2 regions of the Tepidibacillus sp. HK-1 genome follow, and region 1 is predicted to be linked to the other one. Evidence: predicted binding sites of a transcription regulator. Region 1 holds the regulator's gene; the other holds the start of a gene.
What was found. The regulator CtsR, encoded in region 1, represses protease genes until heat stress. The targets are predictions, from matches to a motif close to ATGGTCAATAAAGGTCAAACA.
Positions count from the first base shown of each region.

Region 1 (8,903 bases):
TCCCCCTTTTCTACAACAATTTCTGTCTTAACAGGTAAATAAAGTTGTGTTCCAGAACTAAATTTAATCATTCCTATTTTATCACCCTTTTTAATTTTTTGCCCTAATTTTGACCAATTTACAATTCGCCTTGCCATAATTCCAGCGATTTGAACAACGAGTACCTTCATTTTTTCATTTTCTATCCCTATAAAATTTTTTTCGTTTACTACATGGCTTTCAGGTCTTGTGGCAGGGATAAATTTGCCTTTTTTGTACTCTATAAATTTAACTTCACCTGAAATTGGACTACGATTGATATGAACATCTAATGGGCTCATAAAAATACTTATGCAGATAGCCCTCTGCTTCATGAATGATGTTTCTTCAATTTCACGAATATCTGTAATCACCCCATCTGCAGGAGCCATGATGGCTAATTCATCATTGATAGGTGATTCTCGCTTAGGATCCCTAAAAAAGTAAAGAACAAATAAGATAAGACCAATCCCAATCAATGATAACCAAGATTGGATTTCATATAAGACGCCAGTTAAGATCAAAAGAATACCAAGTGTAGGTAGTCCTTCCTTAATCAAAGCATGATGTTTCACAATCTCACCTCAATAGAGTTTAAATATGTCGATCAATGAAGACTTGTTCCTGGATTCGCTTGAGTCCTTCTTTAATCGCCCTAGCTCGAACCTCACCAATTCCATCAACATCATCTAATTCTTCAATTGTTGCCATCATCACTCTTGATAATTGAGAAAATTGCTCTACTAAATTGTTAATAATTGGACTTGGCAACTTTGGAATTCGACTTAATATACGGAAACCTCTAGGAGAAACAGGTTCTTCTTGAATATTGATGTTACCTGTATATCCAAGTAAACGAACAATATTTTGGCTTTCCAATAATTCATCTGGAGTTAATTTCTTTAACTCAGTTAAGACACGTTTAACTTCTTCTTCATTTTGCTCTTTATGGTAGTCTTTCATTAAACGGTACGCTTCATTTTCAATATTTGCTACCAATTCTTCAAGCTGCATGCTAATCAAACGACCTTCTGTTCCTAATTCATTGATAAATCGCTCAATTTCAGATTTTATTCGCTGAACCATTTCAATTCTTTGTATGACCAATACAACATCATTTAAAGTGACTAATTCTTCGAATTCCATAGCTGATAAATTCGTAAGAGCCTGATCCAAAACAGATTTATATTTTTCTAGTGTTTGTATCGCTTGATTTGCTTTCGTTAAAATAACACCAATATCTTTTAAAGCATAACGATAATTACCTTGATATAAGGTGATGACATTTCTTCTTTGTGAAATAGAAATGACCAAATGGCCTGTTTGTTTTGCAACCCTTTCCGCTGTTCGATGCCTTATTCCTGTTTCACTTGAAGAAATAGCAGTATCGGGATTTAAATGGGTGTTAGCAAATAAAATCCTTTTCAAATCATCACTTAAAATAATCGCTCCATCCATTTTCGCCAATTCGTATAGGTGGGCAGGCGTAAAGTCACAATTGATGGAAAATCCCCCATCTACGATATCCATTACTTCATTACTATATCCAACGACAATCAACCCGCCAGTTTTTGCCCTAAGAACATTTTCTAACCCTTCTCTAAAGGGGGTTCCAGGTGCAACTAATTTTAAAACACTGCTCATAAATTCTTCTCTTTTTATCTCTTTAGTCATGCCTTACCCTCCCAAAGCAATATCTAGAGCTTCCGCAATGGTTTTAACCCCAAGCACTTCGACCCCTGAAGGAATATTCCAGCCTTTTATATTATTAAAGGGTATGATAATCCGATTAAAGCCTAATTTTTTAGCTTCAAGAACTCTTTGCTCAATTCTTGATACCCCTCTTACCTCACCAGTTAAACCAATTTCACCTATATATACGTCATGTGACTGAACCGCTCTGTCCCTAAAGCTAGAAGCGATACTTACTGCTATTGAGAGATCAATGGCAGGCTCTCCTATTTTTACCCCTCCAGCGATATTAACAAAAGCATCCTGATTTTGCAAAAACATACCTAACCTTTTTTCTAAAACTGCCATAATTAAAGCCACACGTTGTTGGTCGACCCCAGTAGCCATTCTTCTAGGAGTTACAAAGCTAGTAGGTGATAATAAAGCCTGTACCTCTACTAGCACAGGTCTAGTCCCTTCCATACTTGCAACAACAGAAGAACCTGCGACTCCCATTGGACGCTCAGATAAAAATAATTCGGAAGGATTTTTAACCTCGATTAGACCTTCCTCCTTCATTTCGAATATACCCATTTCATTGGTGGATCCGAAACGATTTTTGACTGCCCTTAGAATTCGATAGGTATGATGTCTTTCCCCTTCAAAATATAAAACAGTGTCTACCATATGTTCTAATAATCTGGGTCCGGCAATTTCTCCTTGTTTTGTGACATGACCAACAATAAAAATGGCGATACCTTTTGATTTGGCAATCCTCATTAGGTGTGCTGTCGATTCACGAACTTGTGCTACGCTTCCTGGGGCTGAAGTGATCTGTGGATGATAAACTGTTTGAATCGAATCAATAATAACGATCATAGGATTGGTCTTGTCTATATGAGCTTCAATTTGTTCTAATTGATTTTCAGTTAATACCCATAACTCTTCTGCATGAACCCCTAAACGTTCTGCTCGCAATTTCGTCTGTTTCACTGACTCTTCACCCGAAACATACAAGACACGGTTTCCTGAACGAGCAATGCTTTGCGATGATTGTAACAATAAAGTGGATTTTCCTATACCAGGATCTCCACCAACCAAGATTAGGGAACCTGGTACAATTCCTCCACCTAAAACACGATTTAATTCTTCTATATTTGTATTTATTCTTGGCTCTTCTTCAACATTTATTCCAGATATTGATTGTGGGGAGGAAGACCAGGAAATTTGTAAACGATTTGGACTAGATGTTTTCTGTTCTATTTCCTCTACCATAGTATTCCATTGATGACAACCTGGACATTTTCCCATCCATTTTGGGCTTTCATATCCACATTCTTGGCATATATATTTACTTTTTATTTTACTCATCTAAATTTCCCCATTTTTATATCTACTATTTATATATCATACCGTATTTAATTACGAACTACAACGATAAGAGAAAAGGACCCCTTAAATAGAGTCCTCATAACACTTTTAAAAAAATTACTTTTTAACGACTAAAGCATCATTTTCAACATCTATCGTTACAACGTCACCTTTCTTAATATTTCCTTTTAAAAGTTCCTCAGAAAGTTTATCTTCGATATGCTTTTGAATGGCTCTACGCAAAGGTCGAGCACCAAAATTAGGATCATATCCTTCTTTTGCTAAGAACTCTTTCGCTCCTTCATTTAGTATAAAATCAATTCCTTGTTCTTTTAACCTTTCACGCAACTGATTGGCCATAAGAGTAACAATTTCCTTAATATCCTCTTTTGAAAGTGCATGGAAAACAATCACTTCATCAATTCTGTTCAAGAACTCAGGTCTAAAGTTACGTTTTAACTCACTCATAACTCGATTCTTCATATTTTTATAATCATCTTCTGCTGTTCTCGTTGTAAATCCTAATCCAGTGTCTTTCTTAATCATCTCGGCGCCAACATTGGATGTCATAATCACTACTGTGTTTTTAAAATCAACCATTCTTCCTTTACCATCTGTTAAACGACCATCTTCTAAAACTTGCAATAGAATATTAAAGACTTCTGGATGAGCTTTTTCTATTTCATCAAGTAAAACGACGGAGTATGGCTTTCTTCTAACCTTTTCAGTTAATTGCCCACCTTCTTCATAACCAACATATCCTGGAGGTGCCCCAATTAAACGAGAGGTTGCATGTTTTTCCATATATTCCGACATATCAATACGAATGACTGCATTCTCATCGCCAAACATCGCTTCAGCTAATGCTCTTGCTAATTCAGTCTTTCCAACCCCTGTTGGTCCAAGGAAAATAAATGAACCAATAGGTCTTTTAGGATCTTTAAGTCCTGCTCTTGCTCTTCGAATCGCTCTAGAAATTGCCTTAACTGCTTCTTCTTGACCGATAACTCTTTCATGTAATATCGATTCCATTTTTAATAATCGTTCTGTCTCTTCTTCAGCCATTTTTGTTACAGGAATCCCTGTCCAGCTAGCAACCACATGAGAAATATCATCAATAGAGACCTCTGTGTCTGTACGTCCCTGCTGTTCCTTCCATTTATTTTTGGTTACTTCTAATTCTTCTTTTAGTTGTTGTTCTCTATCCCTTAAAGAAGCTGCCTTTTCAAATTCCTGACTCTGTACAGCAGAATCCTTTTCCTTTTTGATTTCGGCTAATTTTTCCTCTAATTCTTTTAAATTTGGTGGGACTGTATAGCTATGAAGGCGAACTTTTGAAGCAGCTTCATCAATCAAATCAATTGCTTTGTCTGGTAAGAAACGATCAGTGATATATCGATCAGATAATTTCACCGCTTGTTCAATTGCTTCATCAGAAATTTTCACCCGATGATGTGCTTCATAGCGATCTCTTAATCCTTTTAAGATTTGTATTGTTTCTTCAACAGTTGGTGGATCAACCATAATGGGTTGAAAACGACGCTCTAACGCAGCGTCTTTTTCAATATATTTACGATACTCATCCAAAGTTGTTGCACCGATTGCTTGCAGCTCACCTCTAGCTAAGGCAGGTTTTAGAATATTTGAGGCATCAATAGCCCCTTCTGCTCCACCTGCTCCTATTAGCGTATGAAGTTCATCGATAAATAGAATGATATTACCGGCTTGTCGAATTTCCTCCATTACCTTTTTTAGCCGATCCTCAAACTCACCACGATATTTTGTTCCGGCTACTAAAGTCCCCATGTCTAGTGACATCACTCTTTTATCCCTTAATGTTTCAGGAATCTCATTATTTACGATTCTCTGAGCCAACCCTTCTGCAATTGCTGTTTTCCCAACTCCAGGTTCTCCAATCAGAACTGGGTTATTTTTTGTTCTTCGACTTAATACTTGAATCACACGTTCAATTTCCTTTTCTCTACCAATCACAGGGTCTAATTCACCATTTTTCGCAATAAAAGTAAGGTCTCTCGCTAAAGAATCTAAAGTTGGGGTATTATGGTTAGCGTGATGCGGCTGATGCGATGAAACCGCCTCTGTGTTTCCAAGTAATTGCAATACTTGTTGCCTAGCTTTATTTAAGCTAACACCTAAATTATTTAGTACCCTTGCTGCTACGCCTTCTCCTTCACGGATAAGCCCTAATAAGATATGCTCAGTTCCCACATAAGTATGTCCCAATTTCCTAGCTTCGTCCATTGATAACTCTATTACTTTCTTTGCTCTAGGCGTATAGGAAATGGTCATAGGTTTCCCTTGGCCTTTACCTATTAAGGACTCAACTTCAGCTTGAACTTTTTCTAAGCTGATATTTAAAGATTGCAAAGCTTTTGCCGCAATTCCTTCTCCCTCTTTAACTAACCCTAATAAAATATGTTCAGTTCCTATATTATAATGCCCAAGTCTAACTGCCTCTTCTTGAGCTAATGCTAAAACCTTTTGTGATCTTTCAGTAAAGCGTCCGAACATCATGATTTTTTCCTCCTTCTTTTTACCTTTTAGTCAATCTTTCTCTAATGATTGTAGCTCTACGCACATCTCTTTCCTCTGGTGTTAGGACATCACCGGCATCCAATTGTAGAAAACCTGGTTGAGTCAATACCATCAATTCATTTAATATTGTTGATGAAACACCTTTAATCATCGCCAAATCTATTCCTAGCCTTACATCTGACAATCGTTGCATTGCTTCCTTAGAATCCATTATTTTTGCATAAGATAAAATACCATAGGATCTTCCAACCCTATCTTCTAACTTTGTTTTAGATTCCAGAAGCAAGTTTTTTCTAAATTGTCTTTCATGGTCGATAATTTGGTTAACGACCCCTTGTAAATTATCAATAATATCCTCTTCCGTTTGTCCTAAGGTAATCTGATTGGATATCTGAAATAGATTACCTAGTGCTTCACTTCCCTCACCATATATCCCTCTAACGGTTAATCCTACTTGAGTAATAGCAGAGATGATTCGGTTGATTTGTCCCGTTATAACCAATGCCGGCAAATGAAGCATAACAGATGCTCTAATTCCTGTACCTACATTTGTTGGGCAACTGGTCAAGTAACCTCTTTTCTCATCAAAAGCATATTCAAGCTTTTGCTCTAATAAATCATCTATTTGATTTGCCATTTTCCAAGCCTCATAAATTTGAAATCCCGGATATAAACATTGAATCCTAAGATGGTCTTCCTCATTGATCATAATACTAATTGCTTCATTTTCACTTAGCGATACAGCCCCTCTACGGGATTCATGAGCTAGATTTGGACTGATTAAATGTTTTTCTACCAGAACCCTTCTTTGTAGCTCACTTAAATGTTCTATTTCAATTAATTCAAATTTACTAATTTTCTTTATTGCTTCTTGGTTCAAAGCCCTACTGATTTCATCAACTACTGCTCGCGCTTCAGAATCAGTTTCTAACAAAGGGAAAGGATGATTTCTTAAATTTCTTGCTAAACGTAATCGACTACTGATCACAATATCTGATTCAGGTCCAGCACCACTCATCCATTCACTTATTGGATTTCTTAAAAATCGATCTAATGACATTTCGCCTCAACCCCGTCTTTCCGTAAGTTTGAGCTCAAGTTCTTTAATTTTATCCCTAATTTTTGCCGCTTCTTCAAATTCCTCTAAAGCTATCTTTTTTTGAAGTTGATCCTTTAATTCTCGAAGTTCCTTCTTTAATTTTATTTTTCCCCCTGTACGAGTAGGAACTTTGCCACTATGCTGACTATTGCCATGGATTCGTCTAAAAATGGGTTCCAATTGAGGCTCAAAATATTGGTAACAGTCACTACATCCAAACTTACCCGTTTTTTTGAATTGATTAAAAGTTAAACCGCAATTTTTACAACGTAAAGGATCCATAGATGTATTTGGAGAATGACCATGTACCATTTGGTCAAAATTTAATAATCCTGATAGTAACTGGGGAAATGAAAAAACATTTGTATCAGTAGGTATGATTTCTCCTTTTTCCTTTGCACATTGCTCACATAAATGCATTTCGTTCTTTTGTCCATTTATAATTTTGGTAAAGTGAAGTGTTGCTGGTTTTTCCCCACAATTTTCGCAAAGCATTCAACTTCCCTCCTTCTATTTCGAAAAAATAACCCTTAATGTTGCCTTTAGTATATTTGAACGGATTTGATCACGTATTGGTAATGGTAAACTTAGTACTTCTCTACTAATAATTGATTTTATGATGGAATACTCATTTTCATTAATAATCTTTTCTTCTTTTAATCTTTCTATTATAGTAATCGCTTGTGATTGAGCAATTTCTGACCCTATCAATTTATTTAAAGCCTTATAAAAAGAATCGTTTGATTCAATTTCTAACTTTTTTATCCTAATGTAACCTCCACCACCTCTTTTACTTTCAACAGAAAATCCTTTTTCTAGTGAAAAACGGGTACTGATTACATAGTTAATTTGGGAGGGAACAACTTGGAATTTTTCTGCTAGTTCACTTCTTTGAACTTCAATAACCCCGTCGTCACTAAATTCAAGAGCGGTTTTTAAAAATTGTTCAATGATGTCAGATATATTCCTCATTCTATCCTCCAATCGAAATAAAATTGACTTTGACTAACTTTGACCTTTATTTATATTATAATATCTATTTTGTATTTTGCCAATTCCCTAAAAGTTACTCGAACTTTTCATCTTTGAAGCATTGGTTATATAAAAAAAACAGAGCAGAATACTACTCTGTATTTTAACCAAGATATACTTCTTTTACACCCTTCACTTGTTTGATTGATTCTAGCCATTCAACACTGCCAAAATTTGATCAAAGGATTGAATGACCACATCTGCATTTTTTAATTCATCCTTAGATGAAAAGCCAAAATCACATCCAATCACAAAAAGCTTATTCGTTTTACCTGCTTCAACATCAGATTGTCGATCTCCTACCATTACTCCATTTTCAATCGAATAATCTTGAACCAGTTTTTTTACTAAATCATTTTTGCTCTTTGTTTCAAATTCGCCAGCACTATACATTGCTTCAAAATAATGATCAATACGAAAAGCTTTTGCAAGTTCTTTAATATATGTTTCTAGCCCATTACTGGCAACAAACAACCGATAACCTTGATTTTTTAATTGTAATAAAGTCTCAATGACTTGAGGGTATAAAGCTCCGTATCCTTCGCTTACTCCCTCAATCTCATAATGGAGCATATAATCATTTGCTTTTTTATGTGCTTCTAAGGAAAGATGAGGTAATAATGTTTGCCATATATCTTCTAATGTCTTTCCTATAACAGATAATAATTCCTCTTCACTAAATTTTTTCCCTATGTAATACCCTTCAGCTTCCAATCTTGCAAAGGTTTTCTCAAATGATGGAATCACTAATTTTTCTGTCTGAAATAATGTTCCATCAAAATCAAAGATGATAGTATCCACTTCATTGTTCAATTTATATACTCCTTTCTTAAAGAAGAAAAGTGCATTTATTATTTCTCATTATATAACAACTTAACGTTTTTTACTCCCCTAGCTTTCAAAACACAATAACTTTCTTCGACTTTCATAAGAAAAGGTTGTATATTCCATCGTGCTCCGTCATCCGTGCCCTTCTATGAATAAAGATTAAGGAGAGAAGGGCACTTTTGAAAGTCGCAACTTATGGAATATACAAACCCCTAAATGACAAGTGCAAGAAAGTTATACTTTCTTATCTTTTAACAAAGCCAATAAAAAAAGCTAACCACATGGTTAGCTTTTTTTATTGCCTGGCAACGTCCTACTCTCCCAGGAC
Region 1 is NZ_BDGM02000019.1:82-8,984, reverse strand. Features, by position in the region: gene BEN26_RS10360 (phosphatidylserine decarboxylase family protein) at 1-593, opposite strand, end outside; gene disA (DNA integrity scanning diadenylate cyclase DisA) at 613-1,692, opposite strand; gene radA (DNA repair protein RadA) at 1,696-3,060, opposite strand; gene BEN26_RS10345 (ATP-dependent Clp protease ATP-binding subunit) at 3,178-5,595, opposite strand; gene mcsB (protein-arginine kinase McsB) at 5,615-6,676, opposite strand; gene mcsA (protein-arginine kinase activator protein McsA) at 6,683-7,210, opposite strand; gene BEN26_RS10330 (CtsR family transcriptional regulator) at 7,226-7,687, opposite strand; gene BEN26_RS10325 (HAD family hydrolase) at 7,898-8,560, opposite strand; partial or broken rRNA gene rrf (5S ribosomal RNA) at 8,876-8,903, opposite strand, start outside.

Region 2 (8,903 bases), on a different contig from region 1:
TAAATCCAAGACGAATACTCCCCTTTGGTCTAAAATAGTCCCACCTTTACATATTATGTCCCGCAGACTCCAAAAAAAATTCACTTCCCTTATATAATCATAACGAGAAATGAATAAAATCGCAACCCCATTTTCAAAATCTTTTACGTTTTGAAGAAGACAAGATACCTAGTTCATCCCGATATTTGGCTACTGTCCTTCTTGAAATTTCAATCCCTTCTTGTTGTAATAACTCCACAATTTTTTGGTCAGATAGTGGTTTTTGTTTATTTTCCCTCTCGACCACTTTCTTTATTAATTTCTTAACATTTTCAGCGGATGTCACTTCACCACTACTTGTTGTTACCCCAGTATTAAAGAAATATTTTAGCTCAAAAATACCAATCGGGGTCTGAACATATTTTTGATTGGTAGCTCTACTTACTGTAGATTCATGGACACCAATTTCTTCTGCAATTGTTTTTAATGTTAAAGGTTTTAACTGTTTCGTTTCAAAAAACTGCCTTTGATATTTTAAAATGGCATTTGTTACTTTATATAAAGTATTACGCCTCTGTTCAATACTTTTAACTAACCATTCTGCTGCATTAAGTTTGTCTAATATATATTTACTTGCTTCTCCTTCTTGCCCATGAGTTTGAATGTATTGCCTGTAGTATGAGTTAATTTTAAGCCTTGGTACTAAGGTATCATTTACAATGACGATATATTCCCCCTCTATCTTTTCAATTGTAATATCAGGAAGGATATATCGAGCTGTTCCATTTTGAAAACCATAGGCTGGTGAAGGATTTAATGTTTTAATAAAATCAGCACATTGTTGCACCTCAAGCAAACTAATCCCAAGGGCTTGTGCGATTTTTTGAAACCTTTTCTCTCCTAAGTCAGTTAGATGATGACTAACTATTCTAATCGCTTTCTCATCAATCGGATCCATCTTCTTTAATTGGAGTAACAGGTTCTCTTGTAAATTTCTTGCCCCCACACCTAGAGGTTCTAAAGAATGGAGTAGAGTTAGAGCTTGTTCAATTTCAGATAGATTTACTTGAAGTTGTTTGGCTAAATCAATTAATGGAATTGTTAAATACCCAGAATCATCTAAATTACCAATAATAAATTTCAAAATGTGAAATTGTCTATTGTCAATCGCTAAAAAGCGCGCTTGTTCTAACAAATATTCTTCTAAAGTAGCTGTAGGAGTCGCAATGCGATCCCAAATATTAAACTCCTCCTCATCAGCCTTCATAACACCAAATGATTTACGGCTGTTTTGGTAAAAAAACTCGTAGCGTTCCATTTCTTTATCTTCTATATCAAAAACAGGGTTTTCTACAATTTGTTGATGTAGATATTCTGTTAATTCTATGGCTGGAAATTGCAGGATCGTGATCGCTTGACGCAATTCAGGTGTCATGATTAACTTTTGAGTTTGTTGTTGGTATAAACCATAACCTAGTTGCATGATGATCCCCTACTATCTTGATTTATTTACTTTATAAAGGTATAATATAATTTGCATTTGCGCTCGTAGCTCAGTTGGATAGAGCACTGGCCTCCGGAGCCAGGTTTTGCGGGGGTTCGAGTCCCTTCGAGCGCACCATTGACAATTCTTCGCACTACGTCGATTGTACATCATTGTTCGAAGAAAATTGTAGTACTGTTAAGTGCACCATTATTAATTCAAACCTTCAATGGAAGGTTTTTTTATTTTCCTTTTTTAAAAACGTATTCAAAAATACTACCTAAGTTTATTTTAACAGAAAACGGGTAAACTAAGTGAAGGAAAATGATTGAAACTTATTGTTTGACCTTTTTTGACCATTGAGGTATGATATGAATAGGTTGAGCATATTTTATTGATAATGATTCATTGAGAGGAGGACTTTAGATTATGAGTTACTTTATTCCTTATGTCATTGAACAAACAAACCGTGGGGAAAGAGCCTACGATATCTATTCCAGATTATTAAAAGATCGAATTATCTTCTTAGGAAGTCCAATTGATGATGCGGTAGCAAACTCAGTTGTTGCCCAACTTCTGTTTTTGAATGCTGAAGATCCTGAAAAAGATATTAATTTATATATCAATAGCCCTGGTGGATCGATTACAGCAGGTATGGCTATTTATGATACGATGCAATTTATTAAACCAGACGTATCCACAGTAGCCATTGGTATGGCAGCATCAATGGGAGCCTTCCTATTAACTGCAGGTGCAAAAGGCAAACGTTATGCTTTACCAAATGCAGAAGTGATGATTCATCAGCCTTTAGGTGGTACCCAAGGGCAAGCAAGTGATATTGAAATCCACGCAAAACGAATCATCGAGATGAAGAAAAAATTAAATGAGATTTTGGCAGAACGTACAGGTCAACCTCTAAAAAAAGTGGAAAGAGATACAGACCGTGATAATTTCTTAACTGCTGAACAAGCCAAAGAATATGGTCTAATTGATGACATCATTACCACCATTCCGAAATTAAAGTAAAAGGGTTTATATATTCCAACGCGCTCCGTTGTCCGTGTATTTCTCTTAATGAAAAATAAGGTAAGAAATACACTCCCAAAAGTCGCTGCTTATGGAATATACAAACCCCGAAATGATAGAGGAAAGCGCCACAGGTTATTTTCATGTGGCACTTTTTTTATGTTCATCTATTCATTTTCAAAATTAAATAATGGTGTACTTAAGTACCTTTCTCCAGTGTCTGGTGCAATCACAACGATATTTTTCCCTTTGCCAAGACGCTTTGCAACTTGTTTTGCTGCATAGACTGCGGCACCAGAAGAGATTCCTATCAAGATCCCTTCAGTTCGTGCTATTTCTCTTGCTGTATTAAAGGCTTGTTCTGTTGTCACTTGAATGATCTCATCATAGATTGCAGTATTTAAAGTATCAGGTATAAAACCAGCACCTATCCCTTGAAGCTTATGTGGACCGGGATTTCCTCCAGATAAAACTGGAGAATCTGTTGGTTCAACTGCTACTATATGTATAGTTGGATTCTTTTCCTTTAAGACTTCCCCAACTCCTGTAATGGTTCCACCTGTTCCAATCCCAGCAACAAACCCATCAATTTTGCCATCCATTTGCGAATAAATTTCTTGGGCAGTATTTAATCGATGAGCTTTTGGATTGGAAGGATTTTCAAATTGCCTAAGTAGAAAATACCCATGTTTTTTAACCAATTCGTTTGCCTTTGTTATGGCCCCTTTCATTCCTTCTGCCCCAGGGGTAAGCACCAACTTCGCACCATACGCGCGTAACAAATTTCTTCTTTCTATACTCATCGTATCTGGCATCACAAATATAGCACGATATCCTTTTGCAGCAGCAACCATTGCTGCACCAATTCCCGTATTCCCACTGGTAGCTTCAATAATCGTATCTCCCGGTTTGATTTTTCCTTCTGCTTCGGCATCTTCGATCATTTGTAGAGCAATCCGATCTTTTACACTTCCACCAGGGTTAAAAGATTCTAATTTAACAAAAATATTGGCATCGTCATCTCCAACATGCTGCAATTTAACTATTGGAGTGTTCCCAATCAATTCCGAGATATTTTTTACAACATTCACGTTTACAAGTCTCCTTTTTTATAGTTTGAGGTTATTAGTATAGTAAGACTTCTATGATTCTATGTCAATTTCATGACCTCCTTGGAAGCACAATCCGAAAACTTTCGTGGATCCCATGGATATGAAAAATGAGCTATGACGATTTCATCACAGCTCATTACATTTTTAATACCTTAGCTTTCTTTACTTAATAAAGTCGCTAAGTTTTCTACAGCTTGCTCTTCATCGGAACCATCGGCAATAATCGTGATTTCTGAACCACTGTTAATGGCCAAGCTCATAATTCCCATAATACTTTTTGCATTTACTTTCTTATCTTCTTTTTCTACGAAAATATCTGAGGAAAACTTATTTGCTTCCTGAACAAATAATGCTGCAGGTCTTGCATGTAAACCCGTCTTTAATTGAACTGTTACTTTTTTAGATATCACAAAAATCCCTCCAATTAGATCCATTTTCTATATTATACATGGAATTACAAAAATATTACAAATCTGCTTTAAGTTTATTTGCAATTTCTTCTATTTTTCTTAAACGATGATTGATTCCTGACTTACTTACTTTTCCACTAGGAATAAGATATCCCAGTTCAGCAAGGTTTAATTCTGGATATTGTAATCGAACTTCGGCTACCTCCTTTAATTTTGTGGGAAGGTTTTCAAGTCCCATTATTTTATCGATCAATCGAATATTCTCTATTTGTCTCATTGCTGCACCAACTGTTTTGTTTAAATTGGCTGTTTCGCAATTTACAAGACGATTTACGGAATTTCTCATATCTTTTACAATACGTATATCCTCGAATTTGAACAAAGCTTGATGTGCGCCAATAATATTTAAAAACTCCGTTATTTTCTCCCCTTCTTTAATGTACATAAAATAACCCTTTTTTCTTTCAATCCACTTTGCATTTAAGTCGAATTCATTCGCTAGTTGGCACAAATCTTCAATATGCTCTTGATAGCTAGAGGAAATCTCTAGATGATAAGAGGCACTTTCAGGATGATTCAGAGATCCACCTGCAAGAAAAGCACCTCGCAAATAAGATCGCTTACAACATTCATTTTGGATAATCTCACGCTTAATACCGGGATAAAAGGAGAATCCCTCTTCTACAATCGCTAACTTTTTTAGCACCATTTCTACTTGCTGAGGAACTCTAACCACATAAATGTTGTTCTTTTTCAATCTCATTTTTTTTCGAACCAATAATTCAGCATGAAGGTGAAAGATTTGTTTAATCATCGAATAAATTTTTCTTGCAATTGCAGCATTTTCGGTCAAAATATCCAATACAACCTTTTGATTCGTTAATTGAACACTACCGTTCATTCTAACAAGAGCGGATAGTTCAGCAATCATGCAAGAATCATCTTCACCATTTACATAGGTTAATTCTTTTTTTGTTTCGGCGGCAAAGGACATTGTGACCACCTCAATCCTGAATCCTCAATTGCCAATTTAATTACGTCGTTATATTTGATGATGCAAGATTTTTATAATACTTTTGCTAAGTTTCTCAGCATCATGTCTTAAATAGGTATGATAATTAACAAAAGATTCTGCAACGACACGATAACCTGCTTGTGTAAGAAGTTGTTTATCAGAAGCCACTGGAATTGCATTCTCTGCCCGATATTGTTGCTTAATCTCTTCAGAGATTTCCCCTTCATTAACGATAACATAATCGATAAATTTTTGGCCAACATGTTCTTCAATCGCATTCACATGATCAACGGCAGAATAATGATCTGTCTCACCAGGTTGAGTCATTACATTACAAATATATATTTTTTTAGCTTTCGTTGAAAGAACTTCTTCCTTTATGCCATTAACCAAAAGATTCGGAATAACACTCGTATATAAGCTTCCAGGCCCGATGACGACAGCATCTGCTTGCTGAATAGCCAATATCGCATCTTCTAACGGTTTTACATCAGTAGGATTGATAAAAACTCGCTTAATCCCTCGATTTTGTGCGGCTAATGGTATATTAGATTCCCCATTTATGATAGTTCCATCTGTTAATTCTGCAGATAAATGGACCTTTTGCAGGGTTGCAGGTAAAACCTGTCCTTTTACAGCTAAAACACGACTTAGTTCCTTAATAGCCAATACAAAATCCCCAGTTATTTCTTGCATCGCTGCAATCAATAAATTGCCTAAACTATGTCCAGCTAGCCCCTCACCTTGTTGAAAACGATGCTGCAATAATTTTTCTAGTAAAGGCTCAGTATTTGCTAGCGCAATCAAAACGTTACGAATATCTCCCGGAGGAAGCATATTTAATTCTGATCTTAACTTTCCAGAACTTCCTCCATCATCAGCGACGGTTACGACTGCTGTTAAGTCTAAGTTTTGTTTTTTTAAACCTCTTAACATCACAGATAGGCCGGTTCCTCCACCAATCACGACTACCTTAGGTTGTAATTCTCCCATTTCACACCTCTATTTACGATCCTTCTCTATGTCTCGATGATTTGTACTTACATGCCATTCGGATTGTAAAAACTTCGCAATGTATTCTGTGATGGCCACAGAACGATGCTTACCACCAGTACAGCCAATTCCGATCACAACCTGACTTTTTCCCTCTTGTTGGTATTTAGGAACTAGGAAGGTTAATAAATCCATCAGTTTATTTAAAAACTCTTTTGTTTCAGGCCACTTCATCACATAATCATAAACCGGTTGATCTAAACCTGTTTGCGGACGAAGGGAATCGATATAATGGGGATTTGCTAAAAAACGAACGTCAAAGATCAGATCAGCATCAATTGGCACACCATATTTAAAACCAAACGACATCATGTTTACACTAAACCGATTTTGGTCAATGTCAGAAAATCTTGTGATCATTTTCTCTTTTAATTCGCTGGGTTTTAAAAGACTTGTATCAATAATTTGACTTGCTTTCCCCTTTAACTCGTCTAACAGTTTACGTTCAGCCGTTATCCCTTCAATTGGTGATGATTCATTTGATAGCGGGTGGCGGCGTCTCGTTTCCTTATACCTTCTGACCAATGTTTTATCATCTGCATCTAAAAACAAAATTTGATAATACAGTTTATCAGATTGCTCTAAAGCTTCTAGTGCATCAGATAAGGTTTCGAAAAATTCTCTACCTCTTAGGTCAATCACCAGTGCAGCACGATTGATTTTTCCACCTGATTGCACCATTAAGTCAACAAACTTAGGTATTAAAACAGGGGGTAGATTATCCACACAGTAAAAACCCAAATCTTCCAAACTTTGGATGGCTACCGTTTTCCCAGCACCTGACATACCAGTAATAATAATTAAATGAAGAGGTCGAGATTCACCCATTTAGAGTCACATCCCTTAATTAAAAAAAATTCGACTTAATTTATATATTATAATGTTTTTTTCGCCAATTGAAAACTAAGAGAATCATTTTACCAAAATCAGTGAACTGTATGCAGGTAATTCAATCTCTACTTGATGATCTTTATCCTTTACCTTTGTTGAAGAATCACTCATGAATAAGGCTTTTTTGTATTCAGCTTCTTTTCCCGTAAGTGTTAAGGATTTTGGTTCCTTGCTTATATTGTGAATCATTAACATCGAATCTTCATTGAGGGATCGTTTAAATGCAACGATTCCTTTTTCACTGACATTAACTTCTTCTACTTCCCCTTTGATTAGTACATCATAGGACCTACGTAAATGGATCATCGTTTTATAATGATTTAATAGTGAATTCTGATCATTTAATTGGGTTTCAACAGATGGTGCATCTTCCCCTGTATTATAAAAGGATCTCTCCCAATTAGTTTGGCCTTTGCCCTCTTGAGCGTTATACCATTGCATTGGCTCACGAATATATTCATCTGGTTTTTTTCCTTGCATGCCAATTTCTTCACCATAGTAGATGAAAGGTGTTCCCGGTAAGGTTAATAGAATAGAGGCTGCCATTTTTGCATGCTCAACATTTCCATTTAATTGACTCATCACTCTATCCATATCATGGTTCGTAAGGAAAGTAGAATCAATATAGTCTTTAGATTTACTTTGGTAATACTTTCTTACGCGTTCGAGATAAGTAACAATCCCTGCATCATCCTCCATTTGAACAGAAGAAATGATTTTACTTGATAAATCAAAATCAAAGGCAGAATGTAGGCCATCTTTTAAATAAGGTGCAACAACTGTTGCTGGTGCCCATACTTCTCCCACAAGGAAAACATCCTGCTTAGCTTGTTGCATTTCCTTGCGAAATTCTTGCCACCACGCATAATTTTTCTCTTTTTCCTGATCAGGATAGATATGTTTTGCAGCATCTAGTCGAAAACCGTCTACACCTATTTCAGTGAGCCAATATTTTCCTACCTTCTCAATTTCTTTTCGCACTTCTGGATTGTTAAAATTCAAATCAGGCATTCCTTCCCAAAAGACTCCATAATATTTGTTGTCTCCAGCTCCATGCCAAACTTCTTGACCCCATTCCCCACGTTCAGAAAGGTTTGTCTTTTCATCAGCCCAAAGATACCAATTCCGATATTTACTATCTTTAGAAGAAAGAGCATCCTTAAACCATGGGTGTTCTTTGCTTGTATGATTCACAACCAAATCCATAATGACCTTAATATTACGGTCATGCGCTTCTTTAATAAATTGTTTAAAATCTTCTATTGTTCCATAATCTGGATTAATACCATAATAATCAGTGATATCATATCCATGGTAACTAGGTGAAGGATTGATCGGCATTAACCAAATTCCCTCTACTCCAAGCTCCTTTAAATAATCTAGCTTCTCTGTCATTCCTCTAATATCACCAATTCCATCCCCATCAGAATCATAGAACGATCTTACAAAGATCTCGTAAAAGACAGAATTAGGCCAAGCGCTACCCAATTGATCAGATGGTTTTATTGCATTTTTTGGGTTTGCCTCTTTCATCCCAACCCATAACATTAAAGATGAAAAGCCGATCACTATTACCGATATAAAAATTGAAATTGCTAAAAAAACTTTATAACGTTTAGACAAATTCATTACCCCCTTAAAAGCAGCTATGGAATTGTATTTTGCCTTTTTTTCCTTGTGTTGTAAAATACATTTTGTATACAATGTAGACTAAAATCGTGCCCAAACGATTTGTTCGAACACGATTTTAAGTTAAAACAATATGATGATTAACCTTTATTTGCCCCAGCTGTAACACCTTCAACAATATATTTTTGTAAAAATAAGAACAATATTGTTACAGGAACCGCAACAAGAACGGCACCAGCTGCAAAATTAGTAAATTCTGTATTCCCCCGACCTGTTACCATCTCAAATAATCCAATAGCTAATGT
Region 2 is NZ_BDGM02000004.1:133,696-142,598, reverse strand. Features, by position in the region: gene rpoN (RNA polymerase factor sigma-54) at 134-1,462, opposite strand; tRNA gene BEN26_RS03300 (tRNA-Arg) at 1,522-1,600, shown strand; gene clpP (ATP-dependent Clp endopeptidase proteolytic subunit ClpP) at 1,892-2,488, shown strand; gene cysK (cysteine synthase A) at 2,656-3,579, opposite strand; gene BEN26_RS03285 (HPr family phosphocarrier protein) at 3,753-4,010, opposite strand; gene whiA (DNA-binding protein WhiA) at 4,066-5,004, opposite strand; gene BEN26_RS03275 (gluconeogenesis factor YvcK family protein) at 5,053-6,018, opposite strand; gene rapZ (RNase adapter RapZ) at 6,028-6,906, opposite strand; gene BEN26_RS03265 (alpha-amylase family glycosyl hydrolase) at 6,991-8,592, opposite strand; gene BEN26_RS03260 (sugar ABC transporter permease) at 8,739-8,903, opposite strand, start outside.
Region 2: a site for CtsR is predicted at 1,802-1,822, ahead of clpP (ATP-dependent Clp endopeptidase proteolytic subunit ClpP). Genes of this name have one in related genera too.